Regions from separate parts of the Paenibacillus haidiansis genome, predicted to be linked through region 2. Evidence: riboswitches for the same ligand, from Rfam matches in the RefSeq annotation. Region 2 holds a riboswitch; the other holds the start of a gene.
The links. A riboswitch is a leader RNA that binds a small molecule or an ion and turns the genes downstream of it on or off. The one in region 2 is predicted to bind S-adenosylmethionine.
Positions count from the first base shown of each region.

Region 1: it holds a riboswitch for S-adenosylmethionine, as region 2 does, so the genes downstream of both, metA (homoserine O-acetyltransferase MetA) here and V3851_RS22045 (methionine ABC transporter ATP-binding protein) in region 2, are expected to answer to the same signal.

Region 1 is NZ_JAZHPZ010000006.1:61,906-68,441, forward strand. It holds gene V3851_RS13745 (trans-sulfuration enzyme family protein) at 1-796, opposite strand, end outside; gene V3851_RS13750 (PLP-dependent transferase) at 793-1,977, opposite strand; gene metA (homoserine O-acetyltransferase MetA) at 2,004-2,939, opposite strand; SAM riboswitch class I at 3,060-3,189, opposite strand; gene corA (magnesium/cobalt transporter CorA) at 3,623-4,558, shown strand; gene V3851_RS13765 (HRDC domain-containing protein) at 4,637-5,647, opposite strand; gene V3851_RS13770 (DUF3055 domain-containing protein) at 5,874-6,176, shown strand; gene modB (molybdate ABC transporter permease subunit) at 6,173-6,536, opposite strand, start outside.
Region 2 is NZ_JAZHPZ010000015.1:83,958-90,493, reverse strand. It holds gene V3851_RS22055 (MetQ/NlpA family ABC transporter substrate-binding protein) at 1-569, opposite strand, end outside; gene V3851_RS22050 (methionine ABC transporter permease) at 637-1,305, opposite strand; gene V3851_RS22045 (methionine ABC transporter ATP-binding protein) at 1,305-2,330, opposite strand; SAM riboswitch class I at 2,440-2,590, opposite strand; gene V3851_RS22040 (Cthe_2314 family HEPN domain-containing protein) at 2,705-3,421, opposite strand; gene V3851_RS22035 (COX15/CtaA family protein) at 3,566-4,531, opposite strand; gene V3851_RS22030 (thioredoxin family protein) at 4,699-5,061, opposite strand; gene V3851_RS22025 (DUF2515 family protein) at 5,202-6,536, shown strand, end outside.

The sequences.
Region 1 (6,536 bases), on a different contig from region 2:
TGCGGGCGCTGATCTCGCTGTGCGCCATCCGGGCGCCCAGCGTCTTCATGCCCCGCATCAGCAGCCAGGAATCCTGGGCGCCGAGCACGGTGCCGAGCCCGTTCTGGACATATTTCAGCCGGTCCGCGAGCTCTTTGGTCCGCGCGACGGCCAGCCCGGCCAGCACGTCGCTGTGCCCGCCGAGGAATTTCGTCGCACTGTGCAGCACGATGTCGACGCCGAGCTCGATCGGCCGCTGATAATACGGCGTCATGAACGTATTGTCGACGATGCTGAGCAGACCGTGCTCGCGGGCCCATGCCGCGATCAAGCCGATATCGGTAATTTTCAGCGTCGGATTGGACGGCGTCTCCATGTACACGCCTTTCGTGTTCGGCTTAAGCGCCGCCTTCACGGCATCCGGGTCCGTCATATCGACGAATGTCGTTTCGATATTCAGCCGGCTCAAAATATTGGTGAGCAGCCGGTATGTACCGCCGTAGACATCCTCCGTCACGATGAGATGATCGCCCGCCGAGAACAGCATGAAAGTCGTCGAGATCGCCGCCATGCCGCTGGCGAACGCGTATCCGCCCGCGCCGCCTTCCAAAACGGCGATATAATCCTCCAGCGCTTGCCGCGTCGGATTCCCCGACCGGCTGTAATCAAACTCCGGCGGATTGAAAATATCGTGATGATGAAATGTCGAAGCCTGATAGATCGGCGCGCTGGACGCTCCGGTCGCGGGGTCCAGTTCGCCGCCGAAATGAATCAGCTTGGTGTCGAATTGATGGTTGCCGCCGTTGCCCTTGCTCATTTCGCCTCTCCTCCTTCGACTTCAAGCCGCGCCGCCTCCAGCGCCTGGCCCAAATCCGCGATCAAATCGTCCGGATGCTCGATGCCGACCGAGAAGCGAAGCAGCCGATCATCAACCCCAATGGCTTCGCGGATGTCCGCCGGAATATCGGCATGTGTCTGCACGGCCGGATACGTCATCAGCGATTCCACGCCGCCCAGACTTTCGGCGAAAGCGATCAGCCGCAAATGCCGCAGCACCGGCTCAACGTACCGGGCGTCGGTAACTTTAAAGGAAAAGATCCCGGTGTTTCCGCTTGCCTGCTTCTTTTGGATTTCATGACCCGGATGGTCCGGCAGACCCGGATGGAACACCTCGGCGATTTGCGGATGCGAGAGCAAATATTCGGCAACGGCAAGCGCGTTGCTCTCATGCCGCTCCATCCGCAGTGCCAGAGTCTTCATGCCGCGCATAAGCTGATAGGAGTCGGAGGGGCTCAGCACCGCGCCGATCGAATTGTGCAGGAACCCGATCTCGCGGGACAATTCTTCCCCTTTGGTCACGATCAGGCCGGCCAGGACATCGTTGTGTCCGCCCAGATATTTCGATGCGCTGTGGACGACGATATCCGCGCCGAGTTCCAACGGACGCTGAAAATAAGGAGTCAGCAGCGTGTTGTCAACGACGGTGATCAACCCGTGCCGCTTGGCCCAGATGCTTACCGCTTCAAGATCGGTAATCATCATCAGCGGATTGGTCGGCGTTTCGATGAAGACCGCCTTCGTATTGACTTTACGCACCTGCTCCAGACTGTCCAGGTCATTCGTATCCACATAGGAAGCGGAAATTCCGAATCTGGACAAAATTTTCTCAAGCAGGCGGTAGGTCCCGCCGTACAAATCGAGCGATACGATGAGATGATCTCCCTGCGAGAACAGGCTGAATACCGTTTGCAGCGCAGCCATGCCGGAGCTGCACGCAAAGCCGGCATCCCCGCATTCAAGCCGGGCGGACGCCTCTTCAAGCACAGTCCGCGTCGGACTCTTGGTGCGGGCATAATCGAATCCGGTGCTCTGTCCGAGCCGCGGATGTCTAAACGCGGTCGCCTGGAAAATCGGGTAGTTTACGGCCCCCGTCACCGGCTCTTCAACCGAACCGATTTGCGCCAGTATGCTTTCCAAATGCCATTTCTTGTCTGCCACTACTTTCCCCTCCACATTTTTCGACTCTAGATTTGATAAATAAATTCGGCCATCTCGTCTATATCATAGGGTGTTTCTTGGTACACATAGTAATTCAGCCAATTGGAGAATAATAAGTTTGCATGCGATCTCCAGGTCGAAGCCGGGGTTTTGGTAGGATCGTCGTTCGGATAGTAATGGACCGGCAGGTCGATCTCAAGGCCTTTGGCGATATCGCGGTCATACTCCCATTTCAGGGAGCAAGGATCGTATTCCGAGTGACCGGTGACGAATATTTGCTTGCCGTCGCGCGACGCGACGAGATAAATGCCCGCTTCCTCCGACTCGGCCAAAATTTCCAGTTCGGGATTTCGTTCGATATCCTCTCTGGCCACATCCGTATGCCGGGAATGGGGAACTTGAAAGACATCGTCAAATCCTTGCAACAGCTTGACGTGCGGGTTGTTCACCACATGCGAGAACACGCCGAAGCATTTTTTGGAGAGCGGGATTTTGCGGACGCCATAGTGATAGTAAAGCCCCGCTTGGGAGGCCCAACAGATGTGCATCGTCGAGGTGACGTAGCTTTTGCTCCACTCGAAGATCTCCTTCAATTCTTCCCAATAATTGACCTCTTCGAATTCCAGCTGCTCGACCGGGGCGCCCGTCACGATCATGCCGTCGAAGCGGCGGCTCTTAATCTCGTCGAAGGTTTTATAGAACGTCTCCAAATGCTCTGCGGAAGTATTTTTGGAGGTATGGGACCGCGGGCGAAGCAGGACGATTTCCACCTGCAGCGGCGTATTGGCCAATAAGCGCAAAATTTGCGACTCCGTCGTTTCCTTGGTCGGCATCAGGTTCAGAATCGCGATTCTGAGCGGACGAATATCCTGGTGGTATGCCCGACTCTCATCCATGACGAAAATATTTTCGCCCGCAAGCACTTCTTTCGCCGGCAAATGATCCGGTACTTTAATCGGCATCAGGTTCACTCCTTTATTGACAATTGTGCTTTCGATTTTCATCCTGCTGAAAGCGGACATAAACAAGAAAAAGACCTTACTCACTTTAGAGAAAGGTCATCATTTATCCTGAATGCGCCTCTCTCATCTCTCAGAGGCCGTGAGCATACGGGTATGCCGCTCAACAGCTCTGCAAGAATTAGCACCGTGCGACGTATCGCCGGTTGCCGGGTATCATCGGGCTAGTCCCTCCACCTGCTCTTGATAAGAAAATCGACTTGATATTCAATTGTGTTGATTCAAATTTTAATTTGCTGTTTTCATTATACATGAAATTACTAAATTAACAAGCCGCCCTGCCCTTTTTGTCCCCAACTTTTTGGCTTGAAACTTTTGATGCCCCGGCGTTATACTAGACAAGTGTTTTAAGGCTTGTTTAATCATAAACCGATGGCAAAGAGGTGAATCCGCGAATGGAAGGCGACCCGAGTCCGCAGTCTGCCGTTTTGAAGCAACAACCGCATAGGAAACCGATCAGCAGGCGCCTTCGCGAGCAACGCGGGCACTTTCTTTTCCCGGTGTTTTCATAAACGCCTTTTTCTGCGTTCTCCAGGCCCTCCCGATCCTTTTCCTTATGCCAAGTCAAAAGAACCGACAACAGCATATCCGGCTGCTGGTTCGGCCGGAAAGGGAGAGTGAATCGTATGAAAATCCGTCATGTGGTCTCCGGCGTATTTACGCCGGTGGAAGATGTGGAGCTGGCAACTACGCCGCCGGAGGAAGGCTTTTATTGGATCGATGCCGGCGTCGATGATCTGGAGGAGCTGCAGCCGCTGTTCTCGCTGCACGATCTCGCGGTGGAGGACTGCCTCACCGAAGAAGAGCAGCGTCCAAAGATCGAAACGTACGAAAATCATTACTTTATTGTGGTCAACAGCATCCGCTATGACGATGAGGAAATATTCTTGCGGGCGCTGAATATTTTCTTGGGCCGGCATTATATCATTACGGTGACCAAACAAAAGATCAACGAGCTTCGGGCCGTCAAGCCGATCCTCTGGGAACAGGAGGTCAACGAGCCCGACCGGTTCCTTTATTATCTCATCGACCTGGTGGTCGACAATTATTTCATCGTCGGCGACCGGATCGAAGCGAAGATCGAGAAGCTCGAAGAGGATATTCTTATCCATACGAAGCGTTCGCATCTGAACGAAATTATCGGACTGCGAAGCGAAATTCTGTGGCTCAAAAAAGTGCTGGGTCCGCAAAAGGAAGTCATCAATGTATTAAATAAAAAGGATCTGCGCTTGATCGACGATCAACTGCAAAAATATTTCAGCGATATTTATGAGAACGCCGTGAAAATCTCGGAAAACTTCGATACGTTCCGCGAGCTGATCGGGAACTTGCGCGAAGCCTACCAAGCGGCCATCGCCAACCGGGCGAATGAAATCATGCGCGTGTTTACGGCGATTACGACGATTTTTATTCCGCTTACTCTAATCACCGGAATCTACGGTATGAATTTCGATAATATGCCCGAGCTGCATTGGAAATACAGTTATTATGTCGTCATCGGCATCATGATCGCGCTTGGCGCCGTGATGTATTATATATTCCGCAAACGCGACTGGATTTGAACACGGCAGCGCCGGTTACTCCGCAGCCCGTTAGTTAGGGCTTGAGGGCAGCCGGCGCTTTTGTCCGCTCTCTAGCAGTTATACCGCTTTCGGCGTGTTCTCCTTGTGGCGTCGGTACGAAATGCGCAGCAGACGGAGCTTCTCATAGAGCTGGTCCAATCCGCCCCGTTCGATTCTTTCCTGGTCATATACCCGCTGCAGCACCGGCTTCAGGAAGCTGTCGCCAAGCTCTTCGAATGCCTGCCATACCGCCTGCTGCTCGTCATCCGGCATTTCCGCGAGCTCCAAGCGGATCAAGGACTCCGTGACGTATCCTTCTTTTTCCAATACTTCCAGCCATTCGACCGCCTCCCGGCGTTCCAGCCCCGTCCGTTCGCAGAGCCCCTCCAGATTCAGCCCCTGGGCCAGCGCCTCTAGTATCTGGCGGCGCAGGCTGAATTTCACCATTTCCTGGCGCAGCTTCGCTTCTTTCTGTTTATACATCCAGGAGCGGAACACCTCCTCGTCGATTTCCCGCTCCACCCAATCCAGTGGGAACGGGCCCGGGCGTTCACCGCCGGGGCTTTGCGTCATTTCAAGCAGCTCGGCGCCGAATTCGCCGGCTTTCGCTTCCCCGAAGCCCGGAAGCTGCAGCAGCTCCTCGACCGATTGCGGCCGGAACACGCTGACCAGCCGCAGCAGCCGGTTGCTGGCAATCAGGTACGGGGCTTTGCGGGCGGAGGCCGCTTTCTTCCGGCGCCAGACGCAAAGCTCGTTATACAGAGCTTCATTCTCATGCAGCTCGCTGTAGCAAATCAGCTTCTGCGCCCCCATCCCTCGTCTTTGCAGTTCCTCCCGCTCGTCCCATATCCCTTCAACGACCGGGCGGTAGCCTTCGCTTAGTTTGACGACCAGGCGGTGTCGGTAGACATGCAGCATCTCCGACCAAGAGCAGCCCTCATACCAGATCGTTTCGCGCTCTCCTTCCCCGTCGTTTTCGTTCCAGCCCATGCGCCAAACGCCGTCCTCTTCGCCGATCCAGACCTGGGCGCTTCCGCATATCGCGCCGCTTTCCTTCCGCTCCAGGCTGTTCAAAAAAACCATCCGCATTAATTTCCCCTCCTTGAACGCTTTCAGTTACGACTGTTACAATCCAAAGAAAGACGCAAAAAAGCACCCCTCTTGAACATATCAAGAGAGGTGCTTCCCCTAGTCGTATACTGTTATTCCTAATCATACCATTTTTCCCGCGGCTGTCAATCATTATCCGATTCCCCGCGCTTTCCGTTTTCGGCTATAATGACAGAAGACGACAAGTATCCAAGGAGGCCTTTATATGACCGAACGCAATCATGAGCTAGACTTTTTGTCCGACAGCACGGAGAGTACTTCGACCCGATTCGTCACCTTTATCGGAGGTTCCCTCAAACGTTTCGATTTGGCGGTGACCACCACCAACCGTTTTTACGGGAAAAAGCTCGTGACCGATCTGCAATCCGGCCGAACGGCCATATTGGGTACCGACGATCTTGAGGAAGAAGGCTATCTGGAATCCGTATTCAACCTGAACGAAGAGGAAAGCGGCGAGCTTCGCACCTTTTTGATTCAGGTCGTCGGGGATGCCTACTTCACCGATTAGAGCTCGCGTTCGGTGCGCGGACCGAAGACAGCGAGCAGCAGGAAAGACATCAGGATCATTAGGCCGGCCCAAGCCCAGGCGGACGAAGTCTCGCCGGATTCCACCGCCATATAAATCGCCGTAGGCAGCGTCTGGGTTCGCCCGGGAATATTGCCGGCGATCATTAATGTGGCGCCGAATTCGCCGAGCGCCCGCGTAAAGGCGAGCACGAACGCGGTCATCAGGGTGCGCTGGGCAAGCGGTATCGCGATCCACCACAATACCTTCCACTCGGAAGCGCCCATCGACCTGGCGGCCGACAGCAAGTCCTTGTCGATGGACAGAAATCCCGCCTTGGCCGATTGATACGCCAGCGGAAAA
Region 2 (6,536 bases):
GTAATATCGCTCTTCGTTGCCGTGATACCGGCATCTTCCTTCAACTTGATCAGACCTTGCTTCTCAAGCAGCAGCAGCGCGCGTCCGCCGTTGGTCGGATCGTTCGGGATGGCCACTTTTGCGCCGTCCTGAATTTCGTCGACCGATTTCAGCTTCTTGGAGTAGGCGCCGAACGGCTCCACATGAACGCCTACAACCGGAACGAGGTCGAAGTTGTTTTGGGCGTTTTGCTCGTCAAGATAAGGCTGATGCTGGAAATAGTTTGCGTCGAGCTGTTTTTCATACAGCTGTACGTTCGGCTGCACATAATCGGTAAACTCTCTTACTTCGAGCTCTACGCCCTGTTCTTTCAGCGTAGGGGCAATAAACTTCAGGATATCGGCATGCGGCACCGTCGCGCCGACGACCAGCTTAACCGGTTCGGATGACGTTTCCGTGTTCGCGGCGTTGTTCCCGGCGGCCGGCGTATTGTCCGCGGCGGTGTTGCCGTTCTTCGCATTGTTGTTTCCGCAAGCGGCCAGGACCAGAACCAAAGCCAGCGTCAACAACGAGAATGTCCATTTTTTCATAACAGTATGACCTCCCAATAATTTTTTGAATAAGGATCGTGTAACTTAACTCTATATTTGTAGTTCCTTATTTCCGCGTAAAATAAATGACCAGCCGGTCTCCCAGCATTTGCAGCACCTGCACCAGAATGACCATGAAAATCACGGAGATGATCATGACTTCACTCTCGTAACGGTAATAACCGTAACGAATGGCCAGGTCGCCAAGCCCGCCGCCGCCGACCATCCCCGACATCGCGGTATAGGAAACGAGCGTTACCGCGGTAATCGTCATGCCCGCGATCAGGCCGGGCAGCGATTCCGGCAGCAGCACCTTGCGGATGACTTGGAAGGTCGTCGCCCCCATCGCGTGGGAAGCTTCGATGACGCCGCGGTCAACCTCGCGCAGCGCCGTCTCGACGAGCCGGGCGAAGAACGGAGCGGCCGCGATGACGAGCGGCGGAATCGTCCCTTCCACACCGGAGGACACGCCCATAATCGCCCGGGTAAGCGGGATGAGCGCCACGATCAGAATGATAAACGGCACGGAGCGGATAATGTTGACGATCAGGGACAATACCCGGTAGATCCAGCTCAGCACCGGTGAATTGGAGCGGGAAAAGATATATAACAGCACGCCAAGCGGCAGTCCGATTACGAATGTGAACAGGGTGGCATAGCCCATCATTTGCAGCGTGTCCACGGAAGCCGTGCCCATCTCGGACCAATCGATTTTGGAAAAATCCAAGCCTTCCATTACCCGATCACCTCCACATCAAGATCCCGCTCCCGCAGCAGCGCAAGCGTGCGTTCTACCTTGTCGTCGTCGCCCTCGAAAGAAACGGTAAGTTTGCCGTACGGCACATCCTTGATCGTCGAGATCGTCCCTTGCAATATCGCAAAGTTGACGCCCGTTTCGCGGACTACCTGGGACAGCACCGATTCATAAGTCTTGGCGCCCAGGAACGTGATCTTCACCAGCTTCGACCATTCCGGACGGGGGACCGATCCGGCCAATTTCAAGCTTTCCTCTCCGGTCGACCCCGCAGTATCGCGGTTGATAAACTCCCGGGTAACGAAGTGCTTCGGCTTCAGAAACACCTCGGTAACCGGCCCCTCTTCGACGATGCCGCCCTCGTGAATGACCGCCACCCGGTCGCAAATGCTTTGAATGACGTGCATCTCATGCGTGATCAGCAAAATCGTCAAGTTGAATTTCCGGTTGATATCGAGCAGCAGCTTGAGAATCGAATCCGTCGTCTGCGGGTCCAGCGCGGACGTCGCCTCGTCGCAGAGCAGCACATCCGGATCGCTGGCGAGCGCCCGGGCGATGCCGACCCGCTGCTTCTGCCCGCCGGACAATTGGGCGGGGTATTTGCCGCGATGCTCCTCCAGGCCGACCAAGGCCAGAAGCTCGGTTACTTTCTTTTGAATCTCCCCCTTCGGCGTCCCGATCAGGGTCAAGGGAAAAGCCACATTATCGTAAACCGTTGCCGACGCCAGCAAATTAAAATGCTGAAAAATCATCCCGATCTTGCGGCGCCGCTGCTGCAGCTCCCGCTTGCCGAGCTTCGTCATTTCGATCCCGCCGACCCAAACCTCGCCCTCGGTGGGGCGCTCCAGCAAATTGATACATCGGATCAAGGTGCTTTTGCCCGCGCCGGAATGACCGATGACGCCGAAGATTTCACCCTTGTTCACCGTCAGGTTCAGTCCTGATAACGCGGTGGTCGACTTCTTTTTGCCGCCGTATATTTTCGTTATCTGTTTGAGTTCAATCAAACGAGTTAGCCTCCTGTTTTTCTAGAAATAAAAATAAAATCTATCTACCATCTAAAAACAATAAAGAGCCCCGCAGATCCGAGGGCTCTCTTTACGTAAAGACAATGCCTTCTCATCTGCCAAAACCGGATGTGTTTGTGTCCAAAGCACCATCAGGTCTTGAAGGAATTAGCACCGTGACATTCGCCCCGGCTTGTACCGGAATTCGAATCGGTTGCTGGGCTTCATCGGGCCTTTCCCTCCGCCTCTCTCGATAAGAAAATATGAAATTTATGATGAACGTCAATTGCTAGCTGTAAACTATTTTTGAGTATAAGATCTTTGCGGGTTTTTGTCAAAGGAAAAATATATTTAATTCCGATCGGAAATATATTCTATTTCATCGCGACCTTTTTCCAGCGCTGGTTCGTGTATACGAACACCGTTTTCAGCGTTTCGCAGACCATCGTATAACCCCGTTCCAGATCAAGCAGATGCTGATCCAGATCCTCCAGCTCGATCTTCCCCTGCAAAGTCTGGTGCCGCTGCCACAGATCATCCTTCATCTCCGAATTCATATAATGGATCTCCGTGTTTCTGCGCCGGCGCAATATATCCAGCGATTCCTTGTACTTCTCCTTGATCGATACGAGCCGGTCTCCCAGCTCCTTATGTACATTCATATAGCGGAATTGGCGAAGCACCGTAAAGTAGGAGAAATGCGCCTTCACCTTCGACGTGTTGAGCTCGTACAGCTCGTTCAGCACCGTCCCCAGTTTATCCAGGATGGAAAACACGCGAATAAACCCGTCCTTGTAAAAAAACACGTACCGGGCATAATCCTCCCGCTCCGCCGGGTCCATATCTTCCACGGAATCGTGAACGACTTTCCGGCGAAAAAATGCCGACGCATGCAGGCATTGCTCCAATTCGTCGAGCGAAGAGATCAGACCGAGCGTCCAGATCTCCAGCTTCCGGAAATCGTGGGTCGGGTCCTGATGAAGCTCCGTCTCCTTACGCAGCAGCTTTGTCGTCATCACCATGGCGTCGATCGTTTCTCTAAGCAAGCCTTCATTTTGTCTCGGCGGTTCGCCAAGCAAGCTTCGCAGCATCAACATTTCCCTCCGCTTTTTCGCACGAACAGGGCCAGACGGTCTATTCGCGGATAACCTTATCTTATAACACTTCCCGATTCGCTCCGGTCTCATTCCCGGGTTCCGCTACCTGTCCTTGCGGTCGGCTCCGCTAATAAGGCTTCAGGAAGCTTGCCGATTACGGCCATTCTCCACGTCGCCTCCGGTACTTCTGCTCAGTTGCCAAGTTCTCACGCTCATGTAGCAAAGCACTCCGAACAGAGCGGCCAATACAATGATGTGGGCGAGAGAAGTAAACAAGTATACCTCGTAATTGTTCAGTGTAAACACAATGCCGGCACCGGTCAATACCTGCACGATGACCAAAATCGTCGCCGCCACGCCGAGCATGCGGATTTCCCGGTTCCCGGGGTGCTTTCTGTAGGCAAAATGGCCGACGGCGGCCACCATGATCAACAGCAGCGCCGCCGCGACCCTGTGCACGAATGCGATCCCTACGCCGCCCGACAGCTCGGGAACCAGTTCCCCGTTGCACAGCGGCCAGCCCGTGCAGCCCCCGGCGGAATCCGTATGGCTCACATACGCCCCGAGATAAACGACAATATACGTATAGGCCGCCGCAAACCAGGTCAGGTTGCGGAAGCTCTTGGAGACATAATATCGCGGAAGCGGCGGCACCTGCTTCTCTCTCGCTTCTTCCTCGCGGATGCCGAGCACGAGCATTACCGAGCTGGCGAACGCGATGAGGGAGAAGCCGAAATGCAGCGCCATTACGGCCGCGGAGGTTGGGTAGATCACCGCCATCGCGCCCATGAAAGCCTGAACGATCACAAATACAAGCGCGAGGAAAGAGTAAAACTGCAAGTCCCGGCGCTGTTTACGGTACATCCAAAAGGCTACGAACGCAGCGAGCGAAAGCAATCCCGCCGCTCCGCTGACCGCACGGTGCGAGTACTCGATCATTGAGGCCACCGTATGGGCGGGGACAAATTTTCCGTTGCACAGCGGCCATTCGCTGCCGCAGCCGAGTCCCGATTCGGTTTTCGTTACGACGCTGCCGCCTAATGTAGCCAGAAACATCACAAGGCAGGAAAAATAGCTGAGCCATTTTAATTGCTTCGTATTCAAGGTTTCTCACCCGCTATATCAGAGTATAGACCATATTTCATTATACCTGATCGGATAAGGGAAGGATAGAGAAACTGTTAAAGAATGTTCATTAATGCAAAACATCGCCGCCTGCTTTGCCAGGGGCGATGTGATTTTTTTCGTTTTATTTTCGGATGAGCAATAATTTAATCTCTTTTTTCCGGGGTATCATGCAGGGTATGGTATACATCGAGCGCCTTGTTCAGGAAATCCTCGATTTCTTCCCGCGTTTTGCGGAGCTTGTTGACGAAACGCACGAGTTCCCGGCCGTCCGCATAAGCGACGAAGCTAGGAATACCCAGGATGTTCTGCTCCTGGCTAACATCGCCGACCTTGTCCACGTCCACTTCGATCAAAGTGAGGCGGTCCGCATATTTCTGCTCGACCTCCGGCATGAACGGATCGATATACTTGCAATCCCCGCACCAGTCCGCTTTAAAAACCGCGACCACAAGGCTGCTGGATTGAATGCTCACATTGAATTCGGCTTCGTTTTGCACTTGTTTCATCGGATTCAGTCCTTTCCGGTTTCAATTTTGCCTTCCCCTTAAGTCAACCAAATGCCGGAGTGGAAGTCAAATAAATGGTCATACTTGTAATAAAAGAAGCGGAATTAGTAAAGGTTTCAAATAAGAAAGCGAGGTTGCTCATGAAACAACAACTCCCCCATGACCCGGACCCCCAGGGACAGGCCCCGGGCCTAAAAGATATACTCCGCCGCCTGCCTTCCGTCATCGGGGAAGCCGTCAAGGGCAAGGCCGCCGATATCGCCGATTCCAGCAAGCTGCGTGAGGATCGCGTCCCCCTGGACTGGAATGAGGCTTCGGCCCGTACGGTGGCCGCGGAAATCGAAGACCTGCTGCGGCGGGGTCCGGCGGCGAGAGCGCTGCTCGAGGGAAGCTGGAGCGAGCAGGACCTCGCCCTTGCCGAAGAAATCGCGCTTGCGACCAGCCGGGCCGGGAGCAGCAATATTACCCGCACCGAGGCTTATCTCGCTTGCTACCAGGCCTACCCGGAGCTGCAATGGGCCTTCCTGGCCCATATGGTGTCCCGGAACGCGGGCTGGAACATGACGGACCTCAGGGGCAGGCTCGCGGATTTGCTGGACGAGAACGATAAGCGGTCCTTTTACCGGTTCCTTGAACGCAGCAACGCGCTGATCTTTCAGGATGCGTATCCGCAGCTGATGCTGTACATGAAAAGCCGGGAGCTTGGATCAAGCCAATTCCATCTGCTTCCCTTTTTTCATGTCTCCCGGTTTATGCGCCCGTTCTGGGAACGGTTCTGGATCGACCGGGGCAGCGCGCTGCTGACGGTCGGGCTTATTATCAATGAGCAGAACTACATCGAAAAGCGGGTGATGCGCCACCCGTATTACCAAAAATACGCCGCCGACAAGGCCTCGTTTCACTTGAACAGCTTGGCCGGGCTGAATCAGATCGTGTTCCCGCTATGGGAGGAGGCCGCGGACGGAGATGAGGAGAGCGGGCCTCCGCAAGCGAGCGAGGGTGGCGACCGGGCCGGGGGCCGCCGCGTACGCCGTCTGGCGGGGCGCGTCGTGTCCGACTTCGGCAGCCTCGCCGACCGCATCGCGCTGGGCAAGGGCCTGTACGCGATGCTGATGGGCCTTCGCGCCGTGAAATCCGGCGCGCAACGCTTCGCCGACCGCGTGCCGCACAGCGGCTCGCGCGCAGACTATTGGCCGGAGCTGTTCACGGCCAATAAAGAAGAAGCTCTGACCTCCCCGGTACAGGGGTCAGAGCTTCTGGAGGGCGAGACGCTGCCGCTGGACGCGCGTCTCTACAGCCCCAAGCTGCTGGACGCTTGGGGCGACACGCCCTATGAGCCAATCACTCGCGAGGATTGGCTGAGGGACCACAGCGCGCTGGACGGCATCAGCGCGCCCCAGCCGCCGTACCTGTGCGACATCAGTCGCGAGCACCGCGGCGGCATCCTGAAGGCCGCACTCGCCCACGATGTCGCG